One region of the Paraburkholderia sp. MPAMCS5 genome, then DNA from elsewhere that is predicted to be linked to it. Evidence: predicted binding sites of a transcription regulator. Region 1 holds the regulator's gene; the other holds the start of a gene.
What was found. Region 1 encodes FNR, which switches genes on or off when oxygen is low (the NO sensors DNR and NnrR bind a similar motif). Its sites were predicted from a motif close to TTGATNNNNATCAA; they were not measured.
Positions count from the first base shown of each region.

Region 1 (11,752 bases):
GCTGCGCATCGCCGACAATGGCCAGGGCGCGCATCGCGCGGGCGAGGCGGCGGGCAAGTCGTTCGGTCTGCTCGGCGTGCGCGAGCGCGCGCATATGCTCGGCGGCGCCGTCGAAATTGAGACCGCGCAGGGCAAAGGCTTTGTGTTGACCGTCAGGATTCCATCGGAGACCGTGCAGATGCAGGAGCGGCAATCATGACCCAGGTTCTGCTCGCCGACGACCATGCGCTCGTGCGCGACGGTCTGCGCCATATCCTCCAGGGCGCGAGCGGCTTCGAAGTGGTCGGCGAAGCGAACGACAGCGCGAGCACCATCGCGCTGATCCGGGCGCGCGCGGCCGAGGTGCTGGTGCTCGATCTGTCGATGCCCGGCCGCAACGGCGTCGAGCTGATCAAGCAGATCAGGGAAGAACGGCCGGCGCTGCGCATCCTCGTGCTGACCATGCACGCCGAGCAGCAATACGCGGTGCGCGCGTTCAAGGCCGGCGCGTCCGGCTATCTCACGAAAGAAAGCGCGAGCGCGGAACTGGTGGCGGCCGTCACGAAGGTCGCCGCGGGCGGTGTCTATGTGAGCCTCGCGATGGCCGAACGCTTCGCGCAGAGCCTGAACGAGCCCGCCGATCTTTTGCCGCACCAGCGTCTGTCGGATCGCGAATTCGACGTCTTAAAGCGCATCGCCGCGGGTCAGACGATTACCCAGATCGCGGGCGAACTGTGTGTCAGCACGAAAACCGTCAGCACCTACAAGACGCGCATCCTCGAAAAAATGCAGATGCCGCACGACGCGGCGCTCGTGCGCTATGCCATGCGCCACAAGCTCGTCAGCGACGAAGAAGACGAAATCTGAGCGAGCGCGCAGCCCCGTTCGCGCGCGCCGATAGCTGATGCAGCCAATGTAGGAAAACCCCTACACAGCTTCTCACTTGCCTACTCGAAGAACGTTCAGCGCCGATTTTATTTTGAGACAGCGCGGCCGATACTTCGAGCCATGAACTCGAGCCCCGACCTTTCCGTCCTGCGTGTTTTTCTCGTCGACGACGCACTCTTCGTGCGGCGCCGCCTTGCCGCACTGTTCGGCGCGCTCGATGGCGTGCGGATTGTCGGCGAAGCCGAGGAGTCAGCGGCGGCGTTCGCGGGCATCGAGACCAGCGCGGCCGGTCTGGTCGTGACGGAGTTGCATCTGAGCGGCGGCACCGGCATGGAGTTGCTGGCCCTGCTCGCACAACGCCTGCCGCACGTGATCGTCATGGTGCTGACAAACCGTTGCGGCGCAGGATTCCGGCGCGCCTGCCTGACTAGCGGCGCCCACTACTTTTTCGACAAGACTCGCGAATTCGAACTCGCGCGCAGCACGGTCCAGCGGATCGCGAGCGAACACCGTGCACGCGCCCTCTATCAAACCGGAGCCGATCATGTCTGACGTTGCCGCTTATCCGCTCACGTCGTTGCCCGCTTCACCGTCCGCTTCACCGTCCGCTTCACCGCCCGCTTCACCGCTCCTTTCGCGGAAAATCCTATTGCTCGACGCAGCGCCGTCGCGAGCAACCGGCAAGCCAGCCGAGTGCGCGCCACGCAAGGACGCCTCGCGCCACGCCCTGCGCTGCGGATCGTGCTCGATGCGCGCGATCTGCATGCCGCCAGGTCTGACGGCCGAGGAATTGCAGCAGATCGAATCGCTGATTTGCCCGTCGCGGACGATCAAACCAGGCGAGACGATCTATCGCGCGAGCGATGCGTTCCACAGCATCTATGCCGTGCGCGCCGGCTCGTTCAAGACGGTCATCATGCATCGCGACGGCCGCGAGCACGTGACGGGCTTTCATCTCGCGGGCGACTCGCTGGGACTCGACGGCGTGTGCTCCGGCCAGCATAACTGCGACGCCGTGGCGCTCGAAGACAGCAAGGTGTGCATCATCCCGTTTAACCGGCTCGAAACAATGTGCCGCGAGCTCAAGGCCGTGCAGCAGCACGTGCATCGCTTGATGGGCGGCGAGATCGTGCGCGAATCGTCGCAGATGATGCTGCTTGGCACGATGTCCGCCGAACAGCGCGTCGCGACGTTTCTGCTGAATCTGTCGGATCGGCTGAGACAGCGCGGCTATTCGCCGGCCGAATTTCATCTGCGCATGACGCGCGAGGAAATCGGCAGCTATCTCGGCATCAAGCTCGAAACGGTGAGCCGGATGCTGTCGCGGTTCCAGCGCGAACGACTCATCGACGCACGCGGCAAGAACATCCGCATTCTGGACCACGACGGTCTCATGCGTGTGTGACGGCGAGCACTGCCGCGCCCGTCACGCGGCCATCACGTAGATCGCCCAGCGCGCGATTGGCATCCGTCAACGCGTAAGTCGTGGTTTGCAGCGCGAGGCGCGTTTCACTCGCGATGCGCATGAAGGCCAGCCCGTCGTTGCGGGTCAGATTCGCGACCGATACCACGCGCCGCTCGCCCCACAAAAACGAATAGGGGAACGACGGAATATCGCTCATGTGGATTCCCCCGCATACCACCACGCCGCCTTTCGCGACGGCTTGCAACGCTTGCGGAACGAGCGAGCCCACCGGCGCGAACAGCAAGGCCGCGTCGAGTTCGTCGGGCGGCGCCTCGTTGCTGCTGCCCGCCCACGCGGCGTTCAGCCGAAGCGCGAGTCGCTGCGCCGCGTGATCGCCGGGCCGCGTGAACGCATACACCGTGCGCCGCTGATGATGCGCCACTTGCGCGACGATATGCGCCGCCGCGCCGAAACCATAAATGCCGATGCGCGCTGCCTCGCCCGCCATGCTCAAGGCTCGATAGCCGATGAGACCGGCGCATAGCAACGGCGCCGCCTCGATATCGCTGTACTGCGCGGGCAAGTGAAAGCAATAGCGGCTGTCAGCGACGGTGCGTTCGGCATAACCGCCGTCGATCGTGTAGCCGGTGAAGCTTGCGTCGTCGCAGAGATTTTCGCGCGCCGACAGGCAGTAGCGGCAATGCGCGCACGTGCGGCCGACCCACGGCACGCCGACCCGGTCGCCGACGGCGAAGCCCGTCACGCCCGCGCCCAGTTCCGCGACGATGCCGACGATTTCATGGCCCGGAATCACCGGCCGTTTGGGATGATCGAGTTCGCCATCGACCAGATGAAGATCGGTGCGGCACACGCCGCACGCGTGAATGTCGATCAGCATCTGGCCGGGGCCGGGCGTGGGATCGGGCATCTCGTCTTCACGCAGGATCGGGGATTCGCCGTCGAAAATCATGGCGCGCATGGGAGGTTTCCTTGTGCTTCTGTGAGTGACGCGGCGCTGGGCGCGTATTGCCAAATCGGTGGCGAATCGGTGGCAACTCAGTCGCAACTCAGTCGCAACTCAGTCGCAACTCACTCGCAACTCACTCGCAACTCACTCGCAAAAACGAAAGTAGCCGCTGTGCAGCAGCATCGGCTTGGCGCCGATCTCATGGAGCAGGTTCCTTGCCGCGTGCTCGATAGGATGCCGGTTCGATTCGAATGCCGCGAGCAGATCGTCTTCGCGCAGTGAGGCGGCGCCGAAGTGGTCCTCCAACGCCTGCGCAGTAATCGCGCACTGCACGCGCTTGCCATCCACTTGCGCCGCAAACGCGACGACGAGATCGCGCGCGCAGTACTCCGGACACTCAGCGGGAAAGTAGATTTTCACGAGGGCCACCTCAATGAAGGGCGCGTGCGGGCGGTGCGCCTTTCATCAGCATAGGAGTTGGCGGCAGTAGGTCAAATTCATCCGGCGCGTGTGGGTTGATCGAGGTCAACGGCGGCGTGATGGACGATCGTACATTGAACGCGTTCCTTCATACCGGAGCGCGTGCCAGGAATGCCCGTTTACGTCGCGGCGTGCCAGCATGGATGGCGTTCGCGCTGTATGTCGCGGCCCTGCGCCCCGAGCCGGAACCGGCCGCGGTCGAACACCATATCGATCGACGACTCACGAGCGCAAACTTCGCACCCGTACGGAACGCCGCAATTCCACACCGAACAGGCCATTTTTTCCCGATTTCTGCTCTTTCAATCAGCGGCGTTTCATCACGCAAACCACGAGCGCAGCTTTCAGCATGAACCCGCCCCCCTTCCCTCACTCGCTTAACCGCCCTCCCCGCGACACCATCCCGCATAAACCACCTCGAAAGATTTGACGCCGATATTGGCTCGTATATGCTGGCAAATAGGCGATCGTCTTTCCGGCTCGAAAAAGCGCTTCAAAATAGCCAAAAAACGATCCCGAACGTCCTGTTTCTTTAAGCGCCCCGTGCGTAGTTCAAGCAGGTCGTTCAATACCTTTAACGTCGCCAGTCGAGTGTAATCGTGAGAGTCCGTGGCCCTTTCGTGAGATGGAACCGCAGTCAGGCGAGTTGTCCTCGCGCTGACCGCGCCATCGGCGACGGCAGCAGCGGCAGCCTTGCGTTGCGTCGCTTTCTGTCTGTCTTCACCATCCTGTCGCGTCGTTCAGTTCGACGTCACAACTCCATTTCCGCGCGCGCCTTCATCGCCGTGCGGACGGACGAAGTCGCGTCGCTGCTTCCCTAGCGCCTCCCTCCTCGTTGCCGTTCGATTCGTCCGTTGGCTTGAACGCGCTCGCCTGAGTCGCGCGTTTTCGCGCGAGCCGGGCTTGCTCTCGTGCAAGCGTTTCGCGCACGTCCGTTCAGTCGCGCATCGCAACGGACCGTATCGAACAGCAAATCTGATCGTCACGCGCGGCGCATTCCGTTGACGGCCACCGCCTTCGCGCTTCCGGTAGCCTGACGCAACGCGTCCACGCTTTTAGACGTTTCTCGCGCCGCGTCTCACGGCTGAACACACATATCTATTCGTTATGCGAACTAAACCTGTTGTCGGCATCAGTGCCGATAGAACGACGATAGGACATCACCCGTCGCACGTGGTCGGCGAGAAGTACATCGCCGCCATCGTGGACGGCTCGCACGCGCTCGCCCTGCTGTTGCCCGCGCTCGGCGAGCGCCAGCCCGCAAAGGAGCTTTTGTCGATAGTCGACGGCCTGCTGTTCACGGGAAGTTACTCGAACATCGAGCCGCATCGCTACGGTGACGAACCCAACGAACTCAACGACGCAAACACGCCCGCCACCCTGCGCGACCCCGCCCGCGACGCAACCACGCTTGCGCTCATGCGCGCCGCGATCGATGCGGGCGTACCCGTGCTCGCCCTATGCCGCGGCTTCCAGGAAATGAACGTGGTGTTCGGCGGCACGTTGCATCAAAACGTTCACGCGATGTCGGGTTTTAACGACCATCGCGAGAACAAGGGCGACAGTCTGGACGTGCAATACGCACCGTCGCATTCGATCTCGCTCACTCAAGGCGGCGTGCTGCAACGCCTTGCCGGCGGCGCGAACGAAGCCCGCGTGAATTCGCTGCACGCGCAGGGCATCAGGCGATTGGGCGCGGGCCTCGCGATCGAAGCTACCGCGACGGACGGACTGATCGAAGCCGTCAGCGTGAAGGATGCGCGCGCTTTCGCGCTGGGTGTGCAGTGGCATCCGGAGTGGAAGCACGCGAGCGACGCGCTCTCGTCCGCGATCTTTCATGCGTTCGGCGAAGCCTGCCGCGAACAGATGCGCAGCAAACGCAGCAAACGCAGCAAACAGAGTGAGAACAATCATGCATGACATCGACGATTTTCTGAAGAAGCACCACGTCACTGAAATCGAGGCGATCATTCCCGACATGGCGGGCATCGCGCGCGGCAAGATCATTCCGCGCAGCAAGTTCGAATCGGGCGAGTCCATGCGCTTGCCGCAAGCAGTGATGATCCAGACCGTCACCGGCGAGTATCCGGACGACGGCACGCTCACCGGCGTCACGGACCCTGACATGGTGTGCGTGCCCGACGCCACGACGATCCGCATGATTCCATGGGCAGTCGATCCGACTGCCCAGGTGATTCACGATTGCGTCCACTTCGACGGCACGCCCGTTGCGATCTCGCCGCGCCGCGTGTTGCGCCGCGTGCTCGAACTCTACAAGGCAAAAGGCTGGAAGCCCGTCATCGCGCCCGAACTGGAGTTCTATCTGGTCGACATGAACAAGGACCCGGACTTGCCGCTGCAACCGCCCATCGGCCGCACCGGGCGCGCGGAAACCGGTCGTCAGGCTTATTCGATCGAGGCCGTCAACGAATTCGATCCGCTCTTCGAAGACATCTACGAGTACTGCGAGGTGCAGGAACTGGAAGTCGATACGCTGATTCACGAGGTGGGCGCCGCGCAGATGGAAATCAATTTCATGCACGGCGATCCGCTGAAACTCGCGGACAGCGTGTTCCTCTTCAAACGCACCGTGCGTGAAGCCGCATTGCGTCACAAGATGTACGCGACCTTCATGGCGAAGCCCATGGAAGGCGAACCGGGCTCGGCCATGCACATGCATCAAAGCCTCGTCGACCAGGAGAGCGGCCACAATCTCTTCACCGGAACCGACGGCAAACCGACCTCGCTATTCACGAGCTATATCGCCGGCTTGCAAAAGTACACGCCCGCGTTGATGCCGATTTTTGCGCCTTATATCAACTCTTATCGGCGTCTGTCGCGCTTCATGGCCGCGCCGATCAACGTCGCCTGGGGCTACGACAATCGCACCGTGGGCTTTCGCATTCCACATTCGGGGCCGGCCGCGCGCCGCATCGAAAATCGTATTCCGGGCGTGGACTGCAACCCGCATCTCGCGATTGCGGCAACGCTCGCGGCCGGTTATCTCGGCATGACGCAGAAACTCGAAGCAACCGAGCCATTGCTCAGCGACGGTTACGAACTGCCGTACCAGTTGCCGCGCAACCTCGAAGACGGCCTGACCTTGATGGCCGCCTGCGAGCCGATTGCCGAAGTGCTCGGCGACAAGTTCGTCAAAGCCTACCTCGCTCTGAAGGAAACCGAATACGAAGCGTTCTTCCGCGTGATCAGTTCATGGGAACGCCGGCATTTGCTGCTGCACGTCTAACGCCAACGCAGGAAAACCGGAGGCAGTATGAGTTATCGAACAGATGAAATCGCTGACGTGCAGCAGGCGCAGCAGGGGCAACCCGCGGCGAGCGCGCAGGCCTCATCACGCAGCACCGCCGGCTATCGCGCGCTCGATGCCGCGCACCACATTCATCCATTCTCGGATATGGGCGCGCTCAATCGCAGCGGCAGCCGCGTGATCGTGAAAGCCCACGGCGTGTACCTGTGGGATTCCGACGGCAACAAAGTGATCGACGGCATGGCCGGCCTGTGGTGCGTCAACGTCGGATATGGGCGCAAGGAACTGGCCGATGCCGCGTATCGACAGATACAGGAGCTGCCTTACTACAACACGTTCTTCAAGACCACGCATCCGCCGGTGATCGAGTTGTCGGCTCTGCTCGCGGAACTCGCGCCCGAACGTTTCAACCACTTTTTCTATTGCAATAGCGGTTCGGAGGGCAATGACACCGTGCTGCGCATCGTCCATCGATATTGGGCGACGCAAGACAGGCCCGCGAAAAAAGTCGTCATTGCGCGCAGGAACGGCTATCACGGCTCGACGATTGCCGGCGGCACACTCGGCGGCATGGGTTATATGCATGAGCAGATGCCGTCTAAAGTCGAGAACATCGTGCATATCGATCAACCCTATTTCTTCGGCGAAGCTGAAAGCGATCAGACGCCCGAAGCATTCGCGCTGGCGCGAGCGCAACAACTCGAAGCGAAAATTCTCGAAATCGGCGCGGACAATGTGGCTGCGTTTATCGGTGAGCCTTTCCAGGGCGCGGGCGGCGTGATCTTTCCGGCGCCCACGTATTGGCCGGAAATTCAACGCATCTGCCGCAAGTACGACATTCTGCTCGTCGCGGATGAAGTGATCGGCGGCTTTGGCCGCACGGGCGAATGGTTCGCTCACCAGCACTTCGGCTTCGAGCCCGATCTGATCACACTCGCCAAAGGACTCACGAGCGGTTATGTGCCGATGGGTGCAGTCGGCCTGAGTGAGCGCATCGCACGCGCCATTATCGAAAACGGCGAGTTCAATCACGGCCTCACCTATTCGGGGCATCCTGTCGCGGCCGCCGTCGCCGTGGCGAACCTGAAGGTGCTGCGCGACGAAAAGATCGTCGAGCGCGTCAAGACCGACACGGGCCCTTACTTCCAGAAGACACTGCGCGACACGTTCGCCAATCATCCGATTATCGGCGAGATTGCCGGCGCGGGGCTCGTGGCCGGATTGCAACTCGCGGAGCAACCTGCATCGCGCAAGCGCTTTGCCAATGGCGGCGACGTGGGCGCGTTATGCCGCGACTTCTGCTTCAACAGCAATCTGATCATGCGCGCAAGCGCAGACCGGATGCTGCTCTCGCCGCCGCTCGTGATCAACAAGGCGGAAATCGACGAGATCGTGTCGAAGGCGAAACAGGCGATCGACGCAACCGCACGGCAACTCGGTATGGCGTAGAGACGGCCCGTTCCGGCATGAGCGTGTCTGTTCGCGGCTCGCGCTCATGCCGCCTTCTCGCTACGGGTTCTTCATTTCTCAAGCCCGGACTCATCGCGACGCTTCGTTTTTTTCGAACCTTTACTTCCAGATTAGCCTGTTTATTCGATCGAACACTTCCCGCAGACTGGGCGCATCTTCACTACGGACATCGTCCGCGAAAGGAGCCGGCCATGCGAACTTATCCGCGTAACAGCCCTCAAGCCGCAGCACGTATCGTCGCGCTTGCCCTCACTTCGGACGGTCATGTATGCAGTTCGGAAGAGCGTGTGCTGGACAAATTGAACATCGCCGGAGAACTCGGCCTCGCGCCGTCGCAATTCGAGCAGATCGTGCAGACGCTCTGCGAAGACCGTTCGATCGCACAGTTGTCGTCCGCGCCGCCGATGGGGCATCTCGACGCTGCGTTGCTCAACACGTTGATCGACGAAATCGACGACCCCGCGTTGCGCCGCAAGGTCATGCGCCTGTGCGTGGCGGTCGCCGTCGCGGACGATCATCTGGCAGACGGCGAAATCGCGCTGCTCGCCGCCGTGTTCAACGCATGGGGACACAACCTGAAACCGGCTGCGAGCCGCCACGGCGTGCCCTCGCATGTCACGCGCGGTTACGAGCGGGCCGCGGCCACCACCTGAGACGCCAGCGCGTGATGCTGCCCGCGCCGCGAACGGATGGCGTGAATCTCTTCGATGACGCCATCCGCGCGGCCGAGCCAGCGCAAGCCGCGCAGCAGCGACAGGTCTTCTGCGCCGAGTTCCGCGAGCGGGAACACGCCGAGGCCGCGCGCCGCAAATACGGCCATGAGCGCGCTGTCCTCGAATTCGCCGACGATGCGCGGCCGGATGCCCATCGACTCGAACCACCGGTCAAGCCGCGCGCGCAACGCGGCGTGGCGAGTGGGCAGCAGCACGGGCAACTCGGCGAGACACTGCGGGAAGCCCACGCGCGCGGCTTTGCGCACGATCGCCGTGGGACCGTACCAGTCCACCGGCGCGCCGACGAGCCGCTGGCTCAGCACACGCAAGTCGGAATTGTTGGGCGCGGGCTGGCAAGCCAGTACGAGATCGAGCTGATGCAGCGCGAGTTCGGACAACAACTGCGCGTGCTCGCCCTCGTGGCACAAGAGTCTGAGCGACGCAGTGCCGAGCACGGGCGCAAGGAGCGCGTGCGCCGCGAGCTTTGAAATGCCATCGGAAAGACCCACCGCAAGCCGCGTCACCGCGCCCTCTTCTGCCTCGCGCATGTCGTCGAGCAGCGCCTCGCCGAGCTGAAAAATCTGCTCCGCGCGGCTGAACGCGGTCTCGCCGGCATCCGTCATCGTGACGCCGCGCCCGGCAGGCTTCAGCAATTGGCGCCCGATGGATTTTTCCAGTTCACGCACTTGCGCGCTGATGGTCTGGACGGCCATGTCGAGCCGCTCGGCCGCGCGCGCAAAGCCGCCTTCCTTCACGACGATCCAGAAATAGTACAGATGACGGTAGTTGAGCATGGTGCGATCAGCCGATTAATACTATTGACACTTCGAAAAAAGCGATTGATTGCTCAGCTTAACACTGGTTTATCCGATTCGTCCGAACAGCGATCATCCTTGCATCGCACCGCTACTTCCCTTCATTCGCCGACGAAAACCACATGGACACCCTGCTCACACTCGCTGCCGACCCCGCCGCCTGGGTTGCGCTCCTCACGCTGGTCGTGATGGAAATCGTGCTCGGCATCGACAACCTGATCTTTATTTCGCTTCTCAGCAACAAGCTGCCTGAAGCGCAACGCGCCCGCACGCAGCGTCTTGGCATCATGCTCGCGCTGGTGTTGCGGCTCGGTTTGCTCGGCACTGTCGCTTGGATCGCGCAGTTGACCGCGCCCGCCGTCTTGCTGTTCGGCCATGCTTTTTCGTGGCGCGATCTGATTCTGCTCGGGGGCGGTCTTTTCCTCGTGTGGAAGGCGACGCGCGAAATGCATCATCACGTGATGCAGAAGGAAGAAGCGCGCAGCGCCGCGAGCAGTACGGTGCAATTGACCGTGGCGGGTGCGATCGGCCAGATCCTGCTGCTCGATATCGTGTTCTCGGTTGACAGCATCATCACCGCGGTCGGCATGACCGATCACATGCCGATCATGTTCCTCGCGGTGATCAGTGCGGTCATGGCGATGCTGTTCGCTGCAGGTCCGCTGTCGCGCTTCATCGATCGCAATCCGACGATTGTGACGCTCGCGTTGAGCTTTCTGCTCGTGATCGGCATGACGCTGATTGCGGAGGGTTTCGGCACGCATGTGCCAAAGGCCTACATCTACGTGGCCATGGCTTTTTCGGCGTTCGTCGAGGCGGTGAACATGCTCGTGCGTCGCTCGAAGTCGACGCACGCGGCGAGTGCCGGACAATAACCGGCATCGCCCGAGAGCCGGCAAACTTCGCCGCTTGGTCTACGCGTCGCGCTCGCGCCGCGTGGCAAGCGGCTCAGCCACGCTGAAGAGCAACAGCAGGCACAGCAACGAGGTGCCGACCATATACAGAAACACGCTCGTCCAACTGAATTTGTCGAGCAGAATGCCCACGACGAGCGGCGCGCACGCGCCGCCGATCTGCCCCACGCAATTCACAATGCCGAAGGCCATCGGATAGGTGGACTTGGTGGCGAGTCCCATCGGATACGCGGAATATCCCGCGAAACCAATGCCGAGCATGAGGCCCGCGAGCATCAGCGTGACACCGAGATACGCGACGCTGTTCGGCGCGTCGATGAGCAGCATCATCATCAGCATGGTGCCGAGCGCGCCCAGCAGCATCATCGGCTTTCTGCGGCCGGCGAGCAGCCTGTCGGAGATGAGACCGCCGAGCAGATTGCCGGCCACCGCACCGATGAAGGGCGCCGACGCGAGAAAACCCATTTTTACCGAGGCAAAACCCTTGACCGTGACCAGATAGGTCGGCATCCACGACATGAAGATATTGCTGATGCCGATCATGCAACCGTAGCCGATGGCAATGCCCAGAATGTTCCAGGAGCCGAACACCTGGCGAATCGTCTCGAGTGGCGCAACGCGTTTCGTGCGATTGATCGTATCCAGATACGGAATGCGGGTCACCTCAGTGCGGCGCTCCGCTTGCGCGCGGTTGGCGTGCTCGGGTGCGTCGTCGGCGATATAGCGCCGCTCGGCTTCGGAACAGAAGCGGTTTTCCTGAGGCGAATTCGTGACCAGCAGCATCCACACGACGGCGAACAGAATGCCCGGTATCGCGAAGACATAAAAGATCTCGCGCCATCCCCACAACTGG
Region 1 covers NZ_JAYXBK010000005.1:462,026-473,777, forward strand. Annotated here, with positions in the region: gene VOM14_RS14925 (PAS domain-containing sensor histidine kinase) at 1-199, shown strand, start outside; gene VOM14_RS14930 (response regulator transcription factor) at 196-846, shown strand; gene VOM14_RS14935 (response regulator) at 988-1,419, shown strand; gene fnr (fumarate/nitrate reduction transcriptional regulator Fnr) at 1,412-2,272, shown strand; gene VOM14_RS14945 (zinc-dependent alcohol dehydrogenase family protein) at 2,259-3,251, opposite strand; gene VOM14_RS14950 (DUF1488 domain-containing protein) at 3,384-3,659, opposite strand; gene VOM14_RS14955 (hypothetical protein) at 3,755-4,072, shown strand; gene VOM14_RS31420 (hypothetical protein) at 4,319-4,540, shown strand; gene VOM14_RS14960 (gamma-glutamyl-gamma-aminobutyrate hydrolase family protein) at 4,827-5,639, shown strand; gene VOM14_RS14965 (glutamine synthetase family protein) at 5,632-6,966, shown strand; gene VOM14_RS14970 (aspartate aminotransferase family protein) at 6,994-8,436, shown strand; gene VOM14_RS14975 (TerB family tellurite resistance protein) at 8,649-9,110, shown strand; gene VOM14_RS14980 (LysR family transcriptional regulator) at 9,083-9,964, opposite strand; gene VOM14_RS14985 (TerC family protein) at 10,108-10,860, shown strand; gene VOM14_RS14990 (MFS transporter) at 10,900-11,752, opposite strand, start outside.

Region 2 (11,752 bases), on a different contig from region 1:
CAGATTCGGCACCGATACACGCGGCGATGTATTCGACGTCGACTGGAATCATCTGGACATTGCGATCGGGTACTACAAGCGTAGCCCTGTGCCGGCGCCTCGCCCCGAAAATCTGGATGCCATTCTGGAAGCCGCCACGAAACTATGCGAGGACTTCGACTATGTTCGCGTGGACTTGTACGCGCCGAACAACGAAGTCTACTTCGGCGAGCTGACGTTCACACCTGGCGCCGGCGTTCTGCCGTTCACGCCGGATCAAATCGACTACGAGTGGGGAAGATTGGTGCCGGATACGTTCTGCCGTTGAGGAAGCCGCTTACTGAACATCGAAGCGGCAAAGCGGCAAAGCGGCAAAGCGGCAAAGCGGCAAAGCGGCACAGGCTACTGCGGCAAAGAACGGAGTAGATACAGATCAACGAAAAAAACCCTGGCCTCGCCGCAAAGAGCGGCGAGAGTCAGGGTCATTCACTTTAACTGAGGCAAGTGCGAACTACGAGTGCGAACTCGATCAGTTGTCAGCGTGAGCCGAGGTAAAGTTCGTGAACGCGTTGTACGGGGCGCTGATCGGCGAACCGTTGATCATAATGCCGTACGCGTTGTTGCCGCTATCCAGCACGTAGTACATCACAGACTGGATGTTGTGCGTCTTTCGGGCCGCGTAGAACGCAGCGAGCCTGTCCGAAATGTAATTTGCGCGATAGCTTTCCGTTTGCTCCGGCCCGGTGTTCCACTCGGTGACGATAAACGGCACACCGTAGCGCGCCTTGCAATACGTGGCGAGGTCGAAGCCCGGCCCTGCGCCATCGGTACCCACGTCGAACAGGTCACCATACACCTCGTAATTGTGCCAGGTGGTGATGTCCCAACGCACGGTCGGATAGCCGCCGCTGCCATCGGGCTGCATGCCGTCCCACAGCGCGTCCGCCGCGCCCACATCCGCCACGCAGAAGTTGATGCCGCACTGCGCCGACGACTGCGCCGACTTGACGCCGTCGATCATGCCGCGCATCACGCCGCGCATGATTGGCCAGTTGTCATTGTTGAAGTCGCTCGCCTTCGTGCCTGCGTACGTGAAGTCCACCACGGTGGCGTCCTGACGCGTCAGTTCGTTACCGCATTCGTAGATCGTCACGCCATACGGCTTCAACGCATTGGCAACGGTCGAGCCAGTCGAGAAACCGCGGCTGTACGCGATCGACTCGCTCGCCATCACCCTGCCGGGAGCGTCGTAGACGCCCTGGTCGATTAGCACCAGCAGCGTGAGTCCCGCCGACTGGAACGCTTTCGCGATCTTGACCACCGCATTCAACTGATCCGGATCGTCCGTCACGCCGACGCGATAGCTCGTGCAGTTCATCGCCTTCAGAATCGACACGAGTTGCGTGGGCGTGTACGTGTAATCGAAGTGGCCGTTCATGCCGTAGAAGCTGCCCGGCGCGGGCGCGACCGCGATGCGCGGATCGCTCGACGGGCGCCATTGTCCATCGACATCCGCGTTCACATAGAACTGACCGCCTGTGCCGCAGTGCCAGACCTTGCCGCCGTACCACAACACGAGCGTCACGTTATACGTGTTGCCGACAGTCTCGCCGTCGCGGTAGATCACGCCGTTCACGAGAGTCCACATCGAGTTCGATTTGTCGATGATGTACGGCGACGAAGGCAACGTGGTGCCGTCAGCGGAAACGCCGCCCATACGCGGATCGAGGCATGCGGACCAGTTGGAGCCGTTCCAGCCATAGAACTGGCCGCCCGTGCCCTCGTGATAGATGCCGCCGTTGTACCAGAGCAGAAGCGACACGTCGTACGTATTGCCTGCTTTGGAACCGTTCTTGTACACCGAACCGTTCTTGAGCGTCCACACGGCGCCGTTATTGTCGGTGATCGAGCCAGCCGGCGGAATTGTCGTGCCGCTGTCGGAGGCATTGGAGGCCTTCGCCTTCGGGTTCGCGGCAACCTTTGCCGCCGGGCTCGCGCTCCCGTCTTCCGAGCCACCGCCACCACAGGCGCTCAAAAGATAGGAGCCGGCTAGGGCCGTCAGGCCTCCAATGAATTGTCGTCGTTTGACCATGGCTAAATATTTCTCAGTGTCGAGAAGATTCTCGATAAAAGACCCAAAGGATTTTTCTTTGCAGTTTTGAAAAAAACTACATTCCTTGCTGAACAGCTTCAATTACTTCGTTATGCTTATTAATACGAAATTGCATTCGAATTTCGATCACCTTTAATAAGGTGGTCACATTGCCGGAGACAACGTGGAATCAAATTCGATTGGCGAAGACAAAGCTGCGCCCTCGCGGTGTGCGATCAACTCGACGCCGCGATCCCTCATGAATGATGTGGAACAACCGCCTGCAAACCTGCTGCCCTGCCGTGGCGACTTTCTGCCGCGCAAACGTTTTACCGAGGGTTGAAACCGTTTGCACGGTTCGGAAAATTGTTCGCTTCTGTGTCGCGACCGGGGTAAATCGTACCCGGAAAAGACCTATCGTTCATATGAGAAATAGTACTTTTCGGCCAAAAAGCAGGAATCTTTCCGATAACTTCGCGTTTGGCAAAAATTTACACTTTCACGGGATGATCAGAGGATTAGATAGGCACGAACTTTGACCATTCGACCCTAGAGAGAGAAGCTTTTTTCCAATTCGCTTTCAGTAATTTATTCTCTTTGCGACATTCTCATGACGAAAAAAAGAAAAAATGACCGTTAGCGCGCCGTCGCCCAGTGCAATGAAAAAAGCCTGTGGTGTACCGCAGATCGAATTTTCCTATTTAATTCGTCATACGAAATATCTTTTCTCGGGGTTAACTCTATTCCATCTGAAGATTGACAGCAGAAGACTGATGATTGAAGTCGACACGACTTGTCCGAGACCACTAAGGGAGCCTCGTCCGCGAGGCAAAGTTCCTCGGGAGAGAAAAAGTACGGCGGTGGCGGCGCGTCCGAAGGAAAGCGAGGAGTGGCGTCATTGCAAGGGTGGGGAGAACTTATTTGCCGCCGTGTTGTGGTCGTTAATTTATTCTTGTGGCGCTCAGCGCGCAATTTCCGGAGACATCGCGAATGATGGGGCAGTTGGCAGCGCGACCAGTGCTTAATTTTATTTATGTCGGTTAGCGCTGAAGCGGGAGTCGATCAACCTGTGAGATCGCGCGGTATTCGACAGCAAACATCGGAAATTCGCGCGGTGCCACGGCATAACCGCGGCACCGCTCAGACCGAAGGCGGACGGGCGTGAGCCTCACAGACTTGCCGTCGCCCTGCTCCACGCCTATCTGGACATCATGTTCATGCTGACGTTATGCATGACCCACACCGTGCCGCCGATCAAAAACAGCGCCGCCAACGCGGTATAGCCGAGCGCCATGACATTCCAGCGCTGCCCGGCCGACATGTCGACATGCAGGAAGAACACCAGATGCACGACAATCTGCACGAAGGCGAGAATCGACAGCGCGATGATCGCCGTCTGTGCCGGAAGCGCTCCGCGCATGACGAGCCCGAAGGCGGCCGCCGTCAGGATGACGGAGAGCAGGAAGCCACCCACATAGCCACGCAAGCTGCCGTGACTCTGCTGCGCTGGAAGTGATTGCATATGAGCCATTTACAGCACGCTCCCGAGATAGACGAACGAAAAGACGCAGATCCACACGATGTCGAGGAAATGCCAGAACAGACTGAGACACGCAAGACGCGTGAGATGGCGCTCCGACAATTTGGGGCTGCGCATGACCTGCACGGCCAGCACCGCCATCCACACGAGGCCCACGGTCACGTGCAATCCGTGCGTGCCGACCAGCGTAAAGTACGACGACAGGAACGCACTGCGAGCCGGCCCGGCGCCTTCCGCCACCAGATGCGAGAACTCCCGCACCTCCAGAAAGAGAAACGCAAGGCCGAGCACGAACGTCACAGCAAGCCAGCCCAACACAACCGCGGACTTGCCGCGCCGGGCGCCCAGCATCGCAAAGCCGTAGGTAATGCTGCTCAACAACAGCGCGGCCGTTTCCACCGCGACGCCGCCAATATCGAACAGATCCTTGCCCGATGGACCGCCCGCGAACTGCTGCGACATGACGGCGAATACAGCGAATAGCGACGCAAACAGCACACAGTCGGTCATCAGATACAGCCAGAAGCCGAATACCGTATCCGATGAACCGTGGTTGTCGTGAGCGCCTTCCAGCGAAACGGAGAGTGTTTTCTGCAACATGGATCAGGCCTCCACAGCTTCGAGTTCACGGCTCTTCGCCGCAGCGGCCGCAGGGCCTTGCTTACCTTCGATTTTCCGCACCATGTCCGCGGAAATGTAATAGCCGTCGTTGTCGCCGAAGCTGCGCACGATCAGCGTGGCCACGATAGCCACGAGCGCCACCACAGCCAGCCACGTGATATGCCAGACGCCCGCAAATCCGAGAACGAGACTGAATACACCGATGAACAACCCGGCGCTCGTATTAGACGGCATGTGAATGTCCTGATACGCCGGCACTGTTGCGGGGCCCTTTCCGGTCTCCTTCATATGCGCGAAGGCGTCGAGTTCATGCACTGTGGGAATAACCGCGAAGTTATAAACCGGCGGCGGCGACGACGTCGCCCATTCGAGCGTCCGGCCGTCCCAAGGGTCGCCGGTCACGTCGCGGTACTCAGGCTTGTTGCGGTTCGCCACGCTGACCCACACCTGCGCGACCTGGAACACCACGCCCACTGCGATCAACGCCACGCCGCACGCGGCCGCGATCAGCCAAGGTTGCCAGGCCGGATTGTCGTAGTGATTCAGGCGTCGCGTCATACCCATGAAGCCGAGCACATAGAGCGGCATGAATGAAGCATAGAACCCGACAAACCAGCACCAGAACGCGCACTTGCCGAGCTTCTCGTTGAGCTTGAAACCGAATGCCTTCGGAAACCAGTAGTGGAACCCTGCCAGATAGCCGAACACCACGCCGCCGATGATCGCGTTATGGAAGTGCGCGATCAGAAAGAGGCTGTTATGCAACACGAAGTCCGCGCCCGGAATGGCCATCATCACACCGGTCATGCCGCCGATCGTGAACGTGATCATGAAGCCGATTGTCCACAATACAGGCGCGGAAAATTCGAGGCGCCCGCGGAAGATCGTGAACAGCCAGTTGAATATCTTCACGCCGGTCGGGATCGCAATGACCATCGTCATAATGCCGAAGAACGCATTGACGTCGGCGCCCGAACCCATGGTGAAGAAGTGATGCAGCCAGACGAGGAACGCGAGCACCATGATTGCGCACGTCGCATAAACCATGGTCCTGTAGCCGAACAGCGGCTTCTTCGAGAAGGTTGCGATCACTTCCGAATAGATGCCGAACGCGGGCAACACGAGGATGTAGACCTCCGGATGCCCCCATGCCCAGATCAGATTCAGATACAACATGGCGTTGCCGCCCGCCTCGTTCGTGAAGAAGTGCATGCCCATGTAGCGATCGAGGCCGAGCAACGCCAGCGCTACCGTCAAGATCGGGAAGGTGGCCATGATCAGCACGTTCGAACAGAGTGCCGTCCATGTGAAGACCGGCATTTTCATGAGCGTCATGCCCGGCGCGCGCATCCGTACGATGGTCACGAAGAAGTTGATGGCCGTGATCAGCGTGCCCACACCCGACAGTTGCAGACTCCAGATGTAGTAGTCGACGCCCACGCCCGGACTGAATCGCAGCTCCGACAGCGGCGGATACGCAAGCCAGCCGACTTGCGCGAATTCGCCGATCACGAGCGACAGGTTCATCAGAATGGCGCTGATTGCCGTCATCCAGAAGCTGAGCGAGTTGAGGAATGGGAACGCCACGTCGCGCGCGCCGATTTGCAGCGGCACCACGAGATTGAACAGACCGACCATCAGCGCCATGGCCATGAAGAAGATCATGATGACGCCGTGGGCGGTGAAGATCTGATCGTAATGGTGCGGCGGAAGATAGCCCGGCGAGTGATACGACAGCGCGAGCTGCAAACGCATCATGACCGCGTCGACGAAGCCGCGCACCAGCATCAGCACCGCGACGACGATATACATGACGCCGATCTTCTTATGATCGACGCTCGTCAGCCATTCCTGCCAAAGCCATTTCCACTTATGGAGCCGGGTCAGTGCGACCACCACGGCAAGCACCATGACTATCATGAGCGCGCCCGCTCCCATGATGATGGGCTGATCGAATGGGATCGCGGAGAGTGTCAGTTTTCCGAACATGTGCTAACCCTTTGGACGGCAATTGCTATTCTGCAAATCGAGGACATTGCCGTTGTTGTACTTTGCAATGATGTTATTGAACAGCTTGGGATCGACCGTCGAGAAGTAGCTCACGGGCTGCTTCTCGCCAGGCTGCGCCACCGAGTGGTATTCGTTCATGTCGAGCCGGCGCGGCGAGGCTTTCACCTTTTCCACCCACGCGTCGAATTGCGCGGCACTGACGGCAAGCGCCCGAAACTTCATATCCGAAAAGCCCTTGCCGCTGAAGTTGGCCGAGATGCCGGCGTAATCGCCCGCATGATCGGCAATCAGATGCAATTGCGTCTGCATGCCCGCCATCGCGTAGATCTGGCTACCCAGTTGCGGAATGAAAAACGAATTCATGACGGAGTCGGACGTGACCTTGAAGTCGACCGGCGTGCCGACGGGAAAGGCGAGCTGGTTGACCGACGCAACACCGAGTTCCGGATAGATAAAGAGCCACTTCCAGTCGAGCGCCACGACTTCGACCTTGATTGGCTTGACCGCCGATTCAATCGGCCGGTACGGATCGAGTTCGTGTGTTGTGTTCCAGGTCAGAATGCCGAGGAACAGAATGATCAGCGTGGGCACCGTCCACACCACGACTTCAATGGCGGTGGAATGCGCCCATTTCGGCGCATAAGTCGCATTGCGATTGCTCGCGCGATAGCGCCATGCGAACACCAGGATCATCACGATCACCGGCACGACGACAATCAGCATGGCCATCGTCGCGGTGCTGATCAGCGACTTTTCAGCGACGCCCACGCTGCCTTTCGGGTCGAGCACGTCAAGATTGCCGCACCCCGACAGAGACGCGACGAGTCCTGCCCCCAAGGGTATCAACACCCGTTCAAAGGTCTTTTTGTTCACCATATTTGCCTGATTTCCATGGACCGATCTGAAACACCCCAAAAAATTCTCGCCATGAAGACCAGACCACTACTTCATGCGCCGTCGAATTTTAAAAGTGTCCAGATAAGCGGAGCATGATCTCCGACAAGCAAACCAGAACAAATGTGACGTGTGCTTTGAGGCTCGGTTTTCTGATCTGCCTCAAGTGCTCGTGTGTGAATCAGTGTCGCCATCGTTGCCTTTGCAACCATGGCGTGAGAGACGCGTGACCTTACTCGTCCAAGGTCACGGAACGAGAATGGTGCCGCGCGAAAGCGGCATCAGGTGGTTGCGCGCTCCACGATATTGAAACCGACGTCAGTCACTTTGCTGCTCCCGGCGCCAGCCAGCCGGTCGAGCAGACAGCGCGCCGCCGTGAGCCCGATGCGCGTTCCGTCGACATGCACCGACGTGAGTTGCGGGCTCGTCTCGGTCGCGAACTCCAGATCCCCGAACCCGCAAATCGACATTTGCGACGGCACGCCGATGCCCAGTTGTCTGGCCGCGCTCAACGCGCCGATTGCAAGGAGATCGGAACCGCAAAACACCGCGTCGATATCCGGCGACTGTTCGATGAGACGCGGCAACGCGGCCTTGCCGACCGCCACCGAACTCGGCGGCGCGACGAGCACCTCCGCGATGTCGTGAATGCCGGCTCGTGCGAGGCGCTCGCGAAAACCGCCGCGGCGAGCGAGCGCGCGCTCGTCGTTCGCGGATACGAGGCCGGGCTTGCGCACGTTGCGTTGCAGAAAGTGCTCGGCCACCGCGACGCCGATCTTGTAATGCGAAAAACCGACCAGCATGTCGATCGGCTGATCCGTCATGTCCCATGTTTCGACGATCGGAATGCCCACGTTGGCAAGCCGTTCGCGCAGCGACTCGGTATGCGCGACGCCGGTCAGCAGCACGCCTTCCGGACGCCGGCTCAGCACGGCGTCGAGCAACGCCTCTTCGCTCGAATCGCTGTAGCCGCTCAATGCGAGCAGCACCTGATAACCCGCGCGCGACATGGTCTCGCTGAACACCTGGATCGTTTCGGAGAAGAGCGAGTGCGCGATGGTCGGCACGATCGCCGCGATTAGCCGCGATCGCGAAGACGACAAGCCGCCCGCCAGCCGGTTCGGCACATAGCCGAGCCTTTGCACGACCTGGCGCACGCGTTCCAGCGTTTCGGGCGCGACCGTTTGCGGGCTGTTGAACACGCGCGATACCGTGATCGGCGCGACGCCCGCCTGCGCGGCGACATCGGTGATGCGCAAGCCCTTGGGGCCGCCGCGCATGCGTTTGACGGGCGCGGCCGCCTCGGGCGCCGATGCTTGCGGCGCGTCGGCGTCGGCGTCGGCGTGGACGTCGGCATCGGCATCGGCGGCAGCGGGCGGTTTCGGATTCGGCATGAGTGCTGGCAGAAAATAACGGATCGCGCGTATTCTAACCGCGCGAATCCACGTTAATTCACGGCCCGCGCGGCTTACTCGGTCACCGCCACACTGCCCTGCGCCGCGCGCGCGCCTCCTGCGCGACGCAAGACGAACAGCGTGATAACCGCGAACACGAGCAGACAGGTCGCCGGAATCAGCATCGGCGCCTTCACGCTGCCCGTCGTCTGACGCACCCACGGCACGAGATTCTGCGCGATGAAGCCGCCGATATTCCCCAGCGAATTGATCGCGGCAATGCCGGCCGCGGCGCGCGCGCCGAACAGAAACTTCGGCGGCAACGTCCAGAAACAGGGGATCAGCAGATACATGCACGGCGCGCCGAAACAGAGCGCGATGAAACGCAGCGTGTTGGTCGGCAGAAACACGGCGCTCAGGAAACACAGCACGCCGAGCAGCGCCGAAACCAGCATAGCAATAAGCGCGCGATTGCCGGCGCCGCGCAGTTTCGAAGGCAGCCACGCGAGCACGAGGGTCGCCATCAACCAGGGAATGATGTTCAGCAGACCGTTGGTCGTGTTGCTCACGCCAAAGCCCTTCACGAGCGTCGGCAACCAGTAGCTCACGCCGTACACGGAGATGGACAGCATCATGTAGTAAAGCGCCATGCCGATCACGCGCGGCTCGGCCAGCACGCTCAGCAGCGAACCGTGAGCGGCGACGCTCGACTTGATCTGCGCACGTTCGGCATCGAGCGTGTTGGCAAGCCACTGCTTCTCGTCGGCGGAAAGAAACCGGGCTTCTTTCGGCGATGCAGGCAACAGGAACAGCACGACAATCGTTAGTAGAACGGAAGGCAGACCGGTCGCGATGAACACGAGCTGCCAGCCGTCCAGACCCGCGAGACCGCCTTTGTCGAGCAGCCAGCCGCAGATCGGCGCGCCGATCATATTGCCGAGACTGCTGCCCACCGTGAAATAGCCGAGCATGCGCACGCGATGCCGCGACGGAAACCACAGCGTCAGGTAATAGATCACGCCAGGATACAAACCTGCTTCCGATGCGCCGAGCAAAAACCGCAGCACATAAAACATCGTGGCGTTCTTCGTGAACGCGAGCAGAATCGTCACTACGCCCCACGTGAACATGATGCGCGCCATCCAGCGCGGCGCGCCGTACTTGTGCAACATCACGTTGCTCGGCACTTCGAAAATCAGATAGCCGATAAAGAACAGCGACGCGCCGAGTCCATACGCGACCTCGGAAAGCCCGAGGCTGCCGAGCATTTGCAGCTTGGCGAAGCTAATATTCGAGCGGTCGATATACGCGACCAGATAAAGCAGCCCCAATAAGGGCATCAGACGAAGCGCAAGGCGATTGATCAGACGCGATTCGACGATGCCCGATGTCGTAGTGCTCACAGTGTCTCCTCCGGCCGCGTTCTATGCGCGAGCCTGTGTGTCCTGCGAAAAGTCGAAGCGCGGGTTGAAGCATGGCTTCGAGCGCGCATTGAAACCGCTCGACGGCTTATTGCCGTTTGGCCCGCCATTGCGCGTACGCGGCCAGCGTCTCTTCATTCGGCGGATAGGTGCCGCGCAACGGCCGGCCTTCGTCGATACGCTCGGCGATGAACACTTCCAGTTGCTCCTGCTCGGCGGCATCGCGCGCGACGTCGGCGGCCATCTCGCGCGGCACGATCACGACACCGTCCACGTCCGCGACGACGATATCGCCCGGATACACCGGCACGCCGCCGCAAGCGATCGGCACGTTCATATCGACAGCATGATGTTTCGCGAGATTCAGCGGCGCGCTCGCGCCGGCGCACCAGATCGGCAAGCCCAATGCCGCGATGGTCCCGCTGTCGCGCACGGGACCGTCCGACACCATGCCCGCCACGCCGCGCTTCGCGAGACGCTGCGCGAGAATCGAGCCGACCGATGCAACCGAACGCTCGCCGCGGCAGTCCTGCACGAGCACGCTGCCGGGCGGTGCGCTTTCCACTGCCTTGCGCTGCGGATGATCCGGGTCCTGAAACACGCCGACGTGGTCGAGATCTTCACGCGCGGGAATATTGCGCAGCGTGAATGCCGGACCGACGATATTCGGCGTGCCGGGCGTCGGCTTCACGAGCGGCGCGACGCCTTGCAGGAACACGTTGCGCAAGCCGCGCTTGAAAAGTTGCGTGGTCAACGTGGCCGTGCTGACGTGTCTCAGTTGTTCGAGTGTCGCTTCGCTAACGACGATTTCGGATGCGGTCATGTAGGGCTCTCCGTATTGATTTAGTGGATTTCAGGTTCGCCGCGCTTTGTGTTCGACGCAGCGGCGCCCGTCGCATCGGCGCCCGTCGCTTCCCGCGTGGCCTGTCCGCTTTGCGCCGCCTGCGTCGAGGCTTGCACAGCCGCCGTTTTCACGGGCTCTTCGAGGAAATCGAAATCGCAGCCCTTGTTCGCCTGCAACACGTGCAATTGATGCATCACGCCGAAGCCGCGTTCGAACGGAAGCTTCGGCGCTTGCCATGCGGCCTTGCGCGCGGCGAGTTCCGCATCGCTCACGTCGAGATGCAGACGCCGCGCGCTCACGTCGAGTTCGATCATGTCGCCGTCCTTCACGAGCGCGAGCGGCCCGCCGACAAACGACTCCGGCGCCACATGCAGCACGCACGCGCCGTAGCTCGTGCCGCTCATGCGCGCATCGGAAATGCGCACCATGTCGCGCACGCCCTGCTTCAGAAGCTTTTGTGGAATCGGCAACTGGCCCCACTCGGGCATGCCGGGCGCGCCGACCGGACCCGCGTGTTGCAACACGATCACCGAATCGGCGCTCACGTCCAGCTCCTCCAGATCGATGCGCGCCGCCATGTCCGCATAATCCCTGAACACGACAGCCGGGCCGCGATGCTTGAGCAGATGCGCCTCCATCGCGGCGGGTTTGATCACCGCACCGTCGGGCGCGAGATTGCCCGTCAGCACCGCGAGGCCGTCGCTCGCCACGACGGGATTGCCGCGCCGGCGGATCACGTCGTCGTTGAAAATTTCGGCGCCCGCGATGTTCTCGCCGAGCGTGGAACCGTTGACCGTCATCTGCGAGCCGTCGATCAGCTCGCCGAGTTCCACCAGCAGCGCGCGCAGGCCGCCGGCGTAGAAAAAGTCTTCCATCAGATACTGGCCGGACGGACGCAGATTGCCGATCACCGGCGTGATGCGCGACAGCTCGTCGAAGCGCGCGGTCGTCAGGTCA
Region 2 covers NZ_JAYXBK010000004.1:206,123-217,874, reverse strand. Annotated here, with positions in the region: gene VOM14_RS11310 (ATP-grasp fold amidoligase family protein) at 1-307, shown strand, start outside; gene VOM14_RS11305 (hypothetical protein) at 509-2,071, opposite strand; gene VOM14_RS11300 (hypothetical protein) at 2,701-3,096, shown strand; gene cyoD (cytochrome o ubiquinol oxidase subunit IV) at 3,270-3,602, opposite strand; gene cyoC (cytochrome o ubiquinol oxidase subunit III) at 3,603-4,211, opposite strand; gene cyoB (cytochrome o ubiquinol oxidase subunit I) at 4,215-6,221, opposite strand; gene cyoA (ubiquinol oxidase subunit II) at 6,225-7,118, opposite strand; gene VOM14_RS11275 (LacI family DNA-binding transcriptional regulator) at 7,418-8,530, opposite strand; gene VOM14_RS11270 (MFS transporter) at 8,605-9,933, opposite strand; gene VOM14_RS11265 (ribonuclease activity regulator RraA) at 10,040-10,774, opposite strand; gene araD (L-arabinonate dehydratase) at 10,795-11,752, opposite strand, start outside.
Region 2: cyoA (ubiquinol oxidase subunit II) is a predicted target of FNR. The motif match lies at 7,289-7,302, and genes of this name have one in related genera.